One region of the Bacillus sp. 5w2 genome, then DNA from elsewhere that is predicted to be linked to it. Evidence: riboswitches for the same ligand, from Rfam matches in the RefSeq annotation. Region 1 holds a riboswitch; the other holds the start of a gene.

What was found. Region 1 has a riboswitch for S-adenosylmethionine ahead of ACXY7N_RS22510 (ECF-type riboflavin transporter substrate-binding protein). Riboswitches for the same ligand answer to the same signal wherever they lie in the genome.
Region 2: it holds a riboswitch for S-adenosylmethionine, as region 1 does, so the genes downstream of both, ACXY7N_RS21845 (bifunctional O-acetylhomoserine aminocarboxypropyltransferase/cysteine synthase) here and ACXY7N_RS22510 (ECF-type riboflavin transporter substrate-binding protein) in region 1, are expected to answer to the same signal.

Annotation. Positions count from the first base shown of each region.
Region 1 is NZ_JBTIWT010000016.1:79,430-85,279, reverse strand. It holds gene ACXY7N_RS22515 (ABC transporter ATP-binding protein) at 1-1,679, opposite strand, end outside; gene ACXY7N_RS22510 (ECF-type riboflavin transporter substrate-binding protein) at 1,690-2,238, opposite strand; SAM riboswitch class I at 2,378-2,492, opposite strand; gene ACXY7N_RS22505 (aspartate/glutamate racemase family protein) at 2,643-3,326, shown strand; gene ACXY7N_RS22500 (macrolide family glycosyltransferase) at 3,376-4,554, opposite strand; gene ACXY7N_RS22495 (peptidoglycan D,D-transpeptidase FtsI family protein) at 4,893-5,850, opposite strand, start outside.
Region 2 is NZ_JBTIWT010000015.1:93,734-99,583, forward strand. It holds gene ACXY7N_RS21820 (response regulator) at 1-500, shown strand, start outside; gene ACXY7N_RS21825 (FMN-dependent NADH-azoreductase) at 690-1,316, shown strand; gene ACXY7N_RS21830 (transcriptional regulator YeiL) at 1,380-2,051, opposite strand; gene ACXY7N_RS21835 (YjjG family noncanonical pyrimidine nucleotidase) at 2,158-2,853, shown strand; gene ACXY7N_RS21840 (chloride channel protein) at 2,897-4,126, opposite strand; SAM riboswitch class I at 4,446-4,550, shown strand; gene ACXY7N_RS21845 (bifunctional O-acetylhomoserine aminocarboxypropyltransferase/cysteine synthase) at 4,644-5,850, shown strand, end outside.

The DNA of each region.
Region 1 (5,850 bases):
ATAACATCAAAATAAAGTTCTACAAACCTTTCAGGAAATGCAATCCCACTAAATTTAATTAGTTTGTATAAAGAACTTTCCCTTAGGTTCGCTCTTTGTAACGTTTCTAGATGCCCTAATACAATAGACGCGGTATTATTCGCAATAATTTTCCCTTCATGTAAAACTATCGCTCTGTCTGTATATTCCAATACGAGATTCATATCGTGTGTGATAAAAATAAACGATATTCCCTTTGCAGCTAATTTTCTAATAAACGACATAAACTGTTTATAGTGATAATAATCTTGTCCCGCTGTCGGTTCATCTAATATGATAAGTTTCGGATTTGTTGTTAGTACAGATGCAATTGTTAATCTCTTTTTTTGTCCATAACTTAACGCCTGAATTGGCCAGTTTCGAAATGGATACAAACCACAAACTTTTAACGCTTCTTCCGCTCTAAGCTTAATCTCTTCCTTTGAAACCCTTTTTAATTTTAATGTGAATGAAACTTCTTCTATAACAGTATGTTGTGTAATCGTATGATTTGGATTTTGCATCACATAAGATATAACCTCACCGCGTTTACGAATAGACCAAGAATTGATATTTACTCCATCAATTAAAATCCTATCATTTTTTGTTTTGTTTATCCCTATAAGACTATGAGCTAATGTTGATTTTCCAGCTCCATTATGGCCCAACAGTCCTACTATTTCCCCTTTATATAGAGAGAAATTTACATTGTCTAATACTTTTTGTTTATTAGGATATGAGAACGACAAATTCTCTACATTCAATAATTCATTTTTTGTAGGACTATCTTTATAAAAAGCTTGCTTCTCCATCCACTCATTTATTACGCTACTAACATTTTCCCTTTGAAGATTTTCAATTGGGTATATTACATCATTATTACTATCAAAATGTAATCTCTTTAATACTTCTATGTACATAGGCTCTCTTAAGCCAATAGATGGTAATATATTTGACGCTAAAATCTCTTCTGGTGTCCCTATGGCAACAATTTCACCTTCATCAATTAAAATAATTTTATCTAAATCCAGGTTTAACATTTCTTCTATTCGATGTTCAATAATTACAATTGTTTTATTATATTGTTTATGTATATCTTGAATAAGTTCTATTGTATGTAAGGCGCTTAGCGGATCCAAATTTGCTAACGGTTCATCGAACAATAATATATCAGCATTTGTCGTTAACAGACCTGCTAGAGAAACAGTTTGTTTTTGCCCTCCTGATAATTCATGTGGACTTTGTTTATGAAAAGTATGCATCTTTACCTTTTTTAATGCGTCCGAAACAATCTTTTTCATATCATCTTGATTTACACATTCATTTTCTAAATAAAAAGCTACATCTTCTTCTACTGTAAGGCCAATAAATTGAGCATCTTGATCTTGCAAAATTGTTCCTACTTGTTTACTCTGTTCAAATATACTCTCTTTCCTCGGATCTTTTCCGGCAATTAAAATATTACCAGTACTAAATCCTTCATAAGAAAATGGGATTAGCCCATTGATACAATGAGCTAACGTTGATTTCCCCGAACCGCTTCGTCCAGCAACTAGTACTTTTTCTCCAGGATATATATGAAATGTAATGTCTTTTACAGTAGGCTGTGCCGCATGCTCATATTGAAAGCTAAATTGTTCAAAAGAAATAATTGGTTGCATGTTAACATCCCTACTTTTCAATTTTTAAATGTGTATGTTTCTTATTAGATTTAGCTAGACCTATTGTAATTGGCAATCCGAGAACTAAAAATACAATAACATCGGCAATTGTTGCTCCTAATACTTGTATAACAATTTTGTCAAACGGTTCTCCCATCACAATAATATCGAATGCCCCAGCAAATATAATCGCAATGACAATACCAATTAACCCAGTAATGGCTAAATAAGAAATATCTCCCTTATTATACGTCCCGTTTTTCACACTAAAGCCAACTCTTTTTTGAATGAGTCCCATTGCAAGGCCGATAAGTCCTGAACTAATAACCCACCCCCACCAAATACCCCATCCAGCGATTGTATCTGTTACGATATGACCGATAAGTCCTATTAACAGTCCTGCTACTGGACCAAATAACGCTCCAAAAACAGTTAAAATAGCTAATGCAGGTTTAATAAATGTATTTGGTGCAATAGAAAATCCCCAAAGTCCTAATATCCCGTATAACGCTGATCCAATTCCGATTGCTGCTACTAACTTTGTTGATAATTTGTTCATTACAATTCCCCTCTCATATTAGTCAACTTTTATTACTCTATATTTATTTTAAAAATGAATTATGCATCGACACTCCCTTTCTATACAACAAAAAATGACCTCTTGCATAAGAGGTCATTTTCTTTCACGTTCAAGAATCCTCTTATCTCCAAAAAACACATTGTGTCCTCTGCGGAATTAGCACCTTCCTATGATTTTACATAGGGGTTGCTGAGGTTTCGTAGGGCCGTACCCTCCACCTCTCTGGATAAGTATTAATTTGTAATTCGTATTATGGCACTAAGAAAGATAAATTACAATAGTTTTCTAATTATTTTTATTTTTTGTTAAATAGCACATTTATATCATTGTATTCTTATCGGAATTATGAAATAATGAATTCAAAATTGTTTCGGGAGGAATGTATGATGAAAGTAATCGGTTTAATTGGTGGACTAAGTTGGGAATCTACATCGTTATACTATAAACATATTAATACACTTACACTTTCTCAATATGATCAAAATGCAAAGCTTGTTTTATATAGCATGGACTTTGTTGAAGTAACTACTTTGTTACAAAATCATCAATATGAAGAAGTGAAAAACGAATTAGTCACAGTTGCAAAAAAGGTTGAAAAATCCGGAGCTGATTGTTTATTAATGTGTTCCAATACGGTCCATTTATTTGCTGAAGAAGTAGAAAGTGCAATATCTATTCCACTTCTTCACATTGGTGATGTGAGTGCTAAAGAAGTGGTAGAACAAAATATAAAGCGTATCGGACTATTGGGTACGAAACAAACGATGGAACAAGACTTCTATAAATCACGTTTAGCGAATTATAATATTGAGACGATTATCCCAAATGAAGAGGAAAGAAATTTTATTCATCATGTTATTTTAAATGAATTAAGTAAAGGAATTATTTCAGAAACATCAAAAGAAAAACTATTACAAATTACAAAATCATTAATTCAAAATGGCGCAGAAGGTATATTACTAGGCTGTACTGAAATCCCTTTGCTTATTTCCCAAAACGACCTTACTGTTCCTGTTTTTGATACTGCTTTTTTACATGCAAATACTGCTGTGCAGTTTGCGGGATAATAATATAAAAGCATAAAGGTTGAACCTCTATGCTTTTATATTGTCCACACTATTTATTTAAAAGAGATTTAATAGCTGCAATTGCCTCATTTGAACCACCGCATTCTAAAAAACTATCATTTAGTTTTCGTATACCATGTTTATACTTTTCATTTGAAAGAACGTTTGTTACCGCTTCTTTTAAAGTTTGCGCATTAACATGCTCTTTCAATAACCTATGTGCTGCCTCAAGTTCAGTTAATCTTTGTGCTATCATCGGCTGGTCTTTATCATGTGGAATTATGATAAATGGGACATTAAAATAAATAGCATCGTGTACGCTATTCATGCCGCCATGTGTAATAAATACATCTGCTTCACTTAATATTTCTGATTGGGGTACGTATGGAGCAATTATAAAATTGTCTGGTGCTTGCTTTATTTTTGAAATATCATTTCGATCACCAATTGCCATTACGACTATCCCTTCAAAATTTGAGAAAGTATCAATACAAGTATTAAAGAATGGTTCGAGCCCTTCAAGTAGTGTCCCCATTGAAATATAAATAACTTTCTTATCTTTAAGCAATTCAAGTGGAAACTCTACATTTGTTTTACGATTTGAAATACTCGGCCCAATAAAAATGTTATTTTCTCCGAACAAATCACTATCAGGTTGAAAATAACGACTTGTGTACACGAGTGAGATATCTCCCTTATTATGCATAAATTGAAGATTATTTTTAGGCTTTACTCCAAATTCATGTTCCATTTGACATAGTAACTTTTCAGAACGTTCATCGGGTCGGAATTGTATTTCTGCATTTGGATGAAAAGGTAAAGTCTCCAATAATTTTGGAGGAATTAAAAATATAGGAGAAGAAAGTACGCCTGGAATTTGTAAATACTCCTTTACTAACTCTCCAGCACCAAATATATCGTAAATTACGAAATCAAAATTTATGCTTTCACTTAATTGTTTCGTAATTTCTAATATATATAAAGAAGTTTGAACATGTACATGAAAGAAAGAATTCAGCCCATATGAAGTTTCACTATCAATAGAAATCTCCTTTAATAAATCTGGATGGGTATATACAGTTGCTCCCAAATCTTCAATTCTGCCTTTAAAGTGTTCTGTTGTAATATAATGTACGTAATCACCCCGTTCAGTAAAGGCCTTGACTAAACTTAATGTAGGATTTACATGTCCCTCTGCCGGGAAATTAACCACTAAAATATTTAGCACTTGTTACTCACTCCTTACATTTCAATGCTCTTATTAATCATATTATAATTATTACCGTCACCCTCCCCCTAATAGTCCTAATATACTTACTACTTTAGGTTGATAAATAATTGTCAGTTAATACATTAAAAAAGGCATCTACATAAGTAGATGCCTAACCGTGATAAGGAGTGTTCTGTGAGGTTAGAATAAACTTTTCAGCTTGTCCTATGCTATCAATATATGAATTTTTTTATAAAACGTGAATAATTGATAGAATGATTTTATCCCTCTCCATCACCCATTTTGGCCTATCCCTAAATAAAGGCGCCACTGGTTTCTATAACATTTCGTATGTTTTAATCCTCTTTAGAGCTATCTATTTTCATCGTTTCTCCAGTCAATCGCTTATTTTTCAATTCAAAATAAGCATCTAAAACTTCTTTTCCAATATCAGAGTTAATACCAGATTTATCATTAATAACCCATGGTACAACTACAGAGAACGCTACTTCCGGATTATCATATGGCGCATATCCTGCTAACGTTAAGTTATAACATTCTCTTCGCTCACCTTTTTCATTTCTTCCAATATCACTTTCTCCACCGTATACAGTCTGTGCTGTCCCTGTTTTACCTGCTGGCTTATAAGATGCTTTTTGGAACGCCCTTACTCCTGTTCCATCACCTTCTTGGAATACCCTTCTAAATCCTTCTTTTACTTGATTTATATATTCCTCTTTCATATCTATCTTATTTAAAACGATTGGTTCTACTGAATGCACTACTTTACCAATCTCATCTTTTTGCGACGTTTGCTCTCTAACTTCTTGAACAATTTGTGGCTTCATTCGATACCCACCGTTTGCGATTGTTGAAATATACTGTACAAGCTGAAGCGGTGTATACGTGTCATATTGGCCAATTGAGTAGTCTAATAAGAAACCTGGTTGATTATCTTTTTTACCAATTTGTCCAGCTGTTTCATTTGGTAAATCGATGCCCGTTGGAACACCTAATCCAAATTGCCTGAAATAATACCTCATTTTATCAAAGTACTCCTGTTTAATATTTAATGAACTATTTTTCACATAATCCACACCTGCAATTTTTAATGCTGTATTAAACATATAAACGTTTGAAGAGACTTGTAACGCTCTTAAATCGTCTATATTTCCAAACTCTTTCCAAGACTTTTTCTCCTTAGTTCCTTTAAACTTCATAGGTGTATCATAAAAATAAGTACCTGGTGTTATAGCTTTCGTTTCAAATCCAGTTAAAACTGTCGCACCTTTAACTGTTGATCCAAGCTCATAT
Region 2 (5,850 bases), on a different contig from region 1:
ATGTTGTACTAATGGATTTATATATGCCCGAAATGGATGGTGTTGAGGCGACAGCGTGTATCAAAAAAGAATATCCGGATGTGAAAGTAATTGTATTAACTAGTTTTTCTGATCAGGCGCATGTTTTACCAGCGTTAAGGGCGGGAGCGAGCGGCTATATTTTAAAAGATGTAGAACCGGATCAGCTTGTTGAAGCTATTCGAAGCGCATATAAAGGTAATATTCAATTACATCCGGATATAGCAAATGCCCTTCTCTCTCAAACATTACCTGTGGAAGAAAAAGAAGAAGAACCTTCTATTCAAGTGGATGTGCTAACAGCGAGAGAAAATGAAGTGTTGCAGCTATTAGCGAAAGGAATGAGTAATAAAGAAATAGCTTCTGTTTTAGTTATTACAGAAAAAACGGTAAAAGCGCATGTAAGTAGTATTTTGAGTAAATTAAACTTATCCGATCGCACGCAAGCAGCATTATATGCAGTGAGAAATGGGGTTGTATAAGACGAAAGTCGTAAGACCTAGTTCGCCTTTAGAAGGTGGACTTTTTTTATGGAAAAATACGTCTATGTGAGGACGAAATCGTCTTGATATAAAGATAAAATATGTTTGTAAGCAACAAAACAACAATTACAAGGGATACCTTTTTGAAAGCATATAACAACAAAAGAGTGAGTACTAGGAGGAAAAACAATGGCAACAGTTTTATTTGTAAAAGCAAACAACCGCCCAGCGGAACAAGCAGTTAGTGTGAAATTATATGAGGCATTTTTAGCAAATTACAAAGAAGCACATCCAAATGATACAGTAGTAGAACTTGATTTATATAAAGAAGAATTACCATACGTAGGCGTAGACATGATTAATGGTACATTCAAAGCAGGTAAAGGATTTGATTTAACAGAAGAAGAAGCAAAAGCAGTAGCAGTTGCTGATAAGTACTTAAATCAATTCCTAGAAGCTGATAAAGTTGTTTTCGGTTTCCCATTATGGAACTTAACGATTCCAGCAGTACTACACACATATATCGATTATTTAAACCGTGCTGGTAAAACGTTTAAATATACGCCAGAAGGTCCAGTTGGTCTAATTGGAGATAAGAAGATTGCATTATTAAACGCGCGCGGTGGTGTATATTCTGAAGGCCCAGCAGCTGCAGTAGAAATGGCTGTTAAATATGTAGCAAGCATGATGGGCTTCTTCGGTGCAACAAATATGGAAACAGTAGTTATTGAAGGGCATAATCAATTCCCGGATAAAGCAGAAGAGATTATTACAGCTGGTCTTGAAGAAGCAGCTAAAGTAGCAAGCAAATTTTAATTAAAAATAGAATCGTCACTCGAAAAAAGTAGCATTAACATGTAAACGTTAATGCTACTTTTTTTATATTTTAAGTTCGTCAGCCAGTGTTTCTAATTGAATTCGATCTTGTATGTAATAGATTCTTCCATCCTTTTTTAAATAATTTTGCTGGCAAAACTGGTTTAACACATATAAAAGATGACGGTAGCTGACATTTAAGTATTCTGAAGCCTCGGTATGTTTTTCGGTATAACTGTTACTTTGTTCTGTTAATAGAATAAAGGCTGCTAACCGGTTTTCGAACGGATAACTATTGTTTTTGGCGTAACTTTCTGTTCGGGTAATTGTTTTTTCGCCGATAAATTTGCATAGTTTCTGTAGAAAGATAGCATCTTGCAATAAAAGATGCTGGCAATCTTTAAGAGGAAGCGCTAAGCATATACAATCTTCAATTACTTCTACCGTTTTCGTAACGGATTCTACGCCAATTAGCCCTAATTCTCCAATGAACGAAGGTGCTTGAATAAAGTTAATTAAGGAGACCCTTCCGTTTTTGTGACTCATATATATTTTTGCCTTCCCGGAAATTAAGTAATAAAGATAAGGAACATCAACCCCTTCAGTACATATCTTTTCTTTCTTTTGAAAGGAATGTAGTTCAGCATACGGTAAGACATCAAAAGAAAAAAGAGTGTGGAAGTTGTAATTTTGTATGGAATGAGAGATTTCTTTGCTATTTTTGCTGACTTTCATATTTTCACCTCATGTTTAGTATGAGATATCTCCTATTATTTTTACAAGAAAGAATGATACGATTTATGTAAATTTGTTTTTGTAGAAAAGAGAGTGTGAGGGGCCTATGAAAAAATATAAAACACTATTATTTGATGTAGATGATACATTGTTAGATTTTCAGAAGGCAGAGAAAATGGCGTTACGTATGCTTTTTGAAGAGAAAGGGATTCCTCTAACTAGCGAGGTTGAAGTGCAGTATAAAACAATTAATAAAAGTCTTTGGGATGCTTTTGAAGAAGGTAAAATGAACCGTGATGAAGTTGTAAATACACGGTTTTCGATTTTGTTTAAAGAATACGGGGAAGAAGTAGATGGGATATTATTCGAAAATAATTATCGCAGTTACTTAGAAGAAGGGAATCAACTTATACAAGGCGCGTTTGAATTTATAAGTCAAATTCAAAGTGAGTACGATTTATATATAGTGACAAATGGTATTTCTAAGACGCAAGATAAACGTTTACGTAATGCAGGATTACATACCTTGTTTCAAGATGTTTTCGTTTCCGAAGATACAGGATTCCAAAAGCCGATGAAAGAGTATTTTGATTATGTTTTTGAACGAATTCCTAATTTTGCTCCTGAAGAAGGGCTCATTATTGGGGATTCGTTAAGCGCTGATATTAAAGGTGGATATGTAGCGGGAATTGACACTTGTTGGTTTAATCCAGAAAAGAAATCAAATAATAGCGAGATTGTGCCAACATATGAAGTACAAAATTTTGAAGAGTTATATGCAATATTGAAGCAGCGTGTGTAATGAAAATAGGCAGTGGAACTTTTGTCCCTACTGCCTATTTGTATTAGCTTGTAGTTTCGTTGTTTTTAGGAAGTGGAAATGCATTACCAATCGCTGCCGCTCCAAGCATCGGGAATAGTAAGTTGAGCGGGAAAAACATGAGCAATAGTAATGTTATAGCAATTGGTTTTCTTAATGCATAGCTTGAAATTGCTGTTGTTACGATGGCTACCGAAGCGATTGGATCTATAGGGATAATGGAAGCTATAGCATATCCGATACTAGATCCAGCAAATATAATCGGGAAAATATGCCCGCCACGCCAACCTGTATTTAAACAAACAGCAGTAATACATAATTTTAAAATCCCTGAAAGAAGTAGTACCCAGAAGGATAAATGGCTCCATTCAACGACTAAATCTTTTAATTGATGTTCTCCGGAGAATAACGTGTACGGGAGAAAAGTTCCTGTAATTCCTAATAAAATACCACCGATAATTCCAAGTGATAGTTTATATTCTTTTAAGGGATGGATTAATTTCTCTAATGTGAATTCTAATTTGAAATAAAAGAATCCAACTATAGCACCAATACTAGCAAGTGGTAGAAAGGCAATCCATTCATTAAGAGATAGGGAACCCTCCCCAAAATCAACGATAAAGGATCCACGATTATCAAATTTACTAAGTAATAAATAAACGGAAAAACCAGCGAAAGTGGTAGCTAAATATACAATTGCTTTTTTTCCTTTAGAAAATTCGTTAATTTGCTCACCCTCATTTTCATTTGGAGCTAAATAACCGAATAATGGCGCGTTAAAAATTACACTTAAAGTAGCACCGATTCCAACCTCTGTTAGTTCATTCATTCCTTTTAAGGCGAATGTAAAGCGATCGCCTACCCATGTACAAAGTCCACCGATAATTCCAACAAGTGCTGCTTCGGGACCTAAGCTAGCTCCAAATATTAAAACGATAATCGCAGTTAAAGTAGCTTTATGTACAAAACGGTATTCAATTCTACCTGTTTTTTTATATTCACCCATTACTTCCGGCATAAGACGTGGATATGTGCCGAAGTATTTTTGGGTTAAACCAACGAGAATCCCACCGATAGTTGTTACACAAATAGTGTAATAAGCGGGAGAAGAGAAAATAGTAGGTAAGTATCCCCAAATAAAGTGAATGCCGATATTTATTGTAACTAAAAATAACCAGACTGTTGCTCCTACTATAGAGCCTAAAAGAATGCCGTATAGGACGAGCATATAGTGCATGTCTTTTGTATTTGTCATGTGATACCTCCGTTATGTAAGTTTTAATGTCGAAAGGATTAAATATACTACTGCGAAATGAGATGAATATGTATAGTATCTTTTTGAGAGGTTGGCTTATTCAATATATTGAGGTCTCGTGAGAATTTGGAATGTATACAGTTAAACTACGTATTTAATTCTATATATTAATCGGGGGTTTTAAAAGGTCTTTTTCAAATGAATATGGAATATATTTCTTTTGTTATGCATGTAAACTTATTTGTAATTAATTTTGAACATTCAGAAAAACCAATTGACATTAGGAAATTATTGCTATAAAATCAACGGTAATTGCATAGTCTTATCAAGAAAAGGTGGAGGGACAGGCCCGATGAAACCTTGGCAACAGCCGTATAACGGAATTGTGCCAAATCCTGCAGGTAATAATCCTGAAAGATAAGAAAGAGCCTTTAGAGCGTGTTTTCAAACTGCTCCTTTCTTGTTTTCAGGAAAGGAGCAGTTTTTTTATTTTGTATAAAAGAAAGGAGAATGAGAGATGGGAGAATCATGGGGAAAAGGAACAATTTGTGTGCAAGGTGGCTATACACCAAAGAATGGTGAACCGCGTGTTTTACCGCTTTATCAAAGTACAACGTATAAATACGATACTTCGGATGATTTAGCGGCGCTATTTAATTTAGAGGCAGAAGGATATATCTACACGCGTATTGGAAATCCTACTTTAGCTGCATTTGAGCAAAAGTTAGCGGATTTAGAGGGTGGTGTAGGAGCTGTTGCAACGGCTTCTGGGCAGGCTGCTATTATGCTTGCCGTTTTAAATATTTGTAGTAGCGGAGACCACTTGCTTTGTTCTTCAACAGTTTATGGCGGAACGTTTAATTTATTTGGAGTGAGTTTGCGTAAGCTTGGTATTGATGTTACGTTCTTTAATCCGAATTTAACTGCTGATGAAATTGTGGCCCTTGCTAATGATAAGACGAAACTTGTTTATGCAGAATCGTTAGGAAATCCAGCGATGAATGTTCTAAATTTCAAAGAATTTTCAGATGCAGCGAAAGAGTTGGAAGTACCTTTTATCGTGGATAATACATTAGCAACTCCTTATTTATGCCAAGCATTTGAACATGGAGCAAATATTATCGTTCATTCTACGACGAAATATATTGATGGTCATGCAAGTTCTTTAGGTGGCATTGTTATTGACGGAGGGAACTTCGATTGGACAAATGGGAAATATCCTGAACTTGTTGAACCGGATCCAAGTTATCACGGCGTAAGTTACGTTCAAAATTTTGGTGCAGCAGCTTATATTGTGAAGGCACGTGTTCAATTATTAAGAGACTACGGAAACTGTATGAGCCCATTCAATGCGTATATTAGCAATATCGGCTTAGAAACGCTGCATTTAAGAATGGAGCGTCATAGTGAAAATGCTCTCGCAGTTGCTAAGTGGCTTGCTAACCATGAACGTATTGAATGGGTGAATTATCCGGGATTAGATAGTAATGAAAATTACTCGTTAGCACAAACGTATTTGAAGAAAGGTGCTAGTGGTGTTTTAACATTCGGCATTAAAGGGGGATTAGAAGCAGCGAAAGAATTTATCGCAAATGTAAAACTAGCAACTCTCGTAACGCATGTAGCTGATGCGCGAACTTGCGTCATACATCCTGCTAGCACAACGCATAGACAATTAAGTGCTGAGGATCAGCGTTTAGCTGGCGTCACATCAGATTTAATTC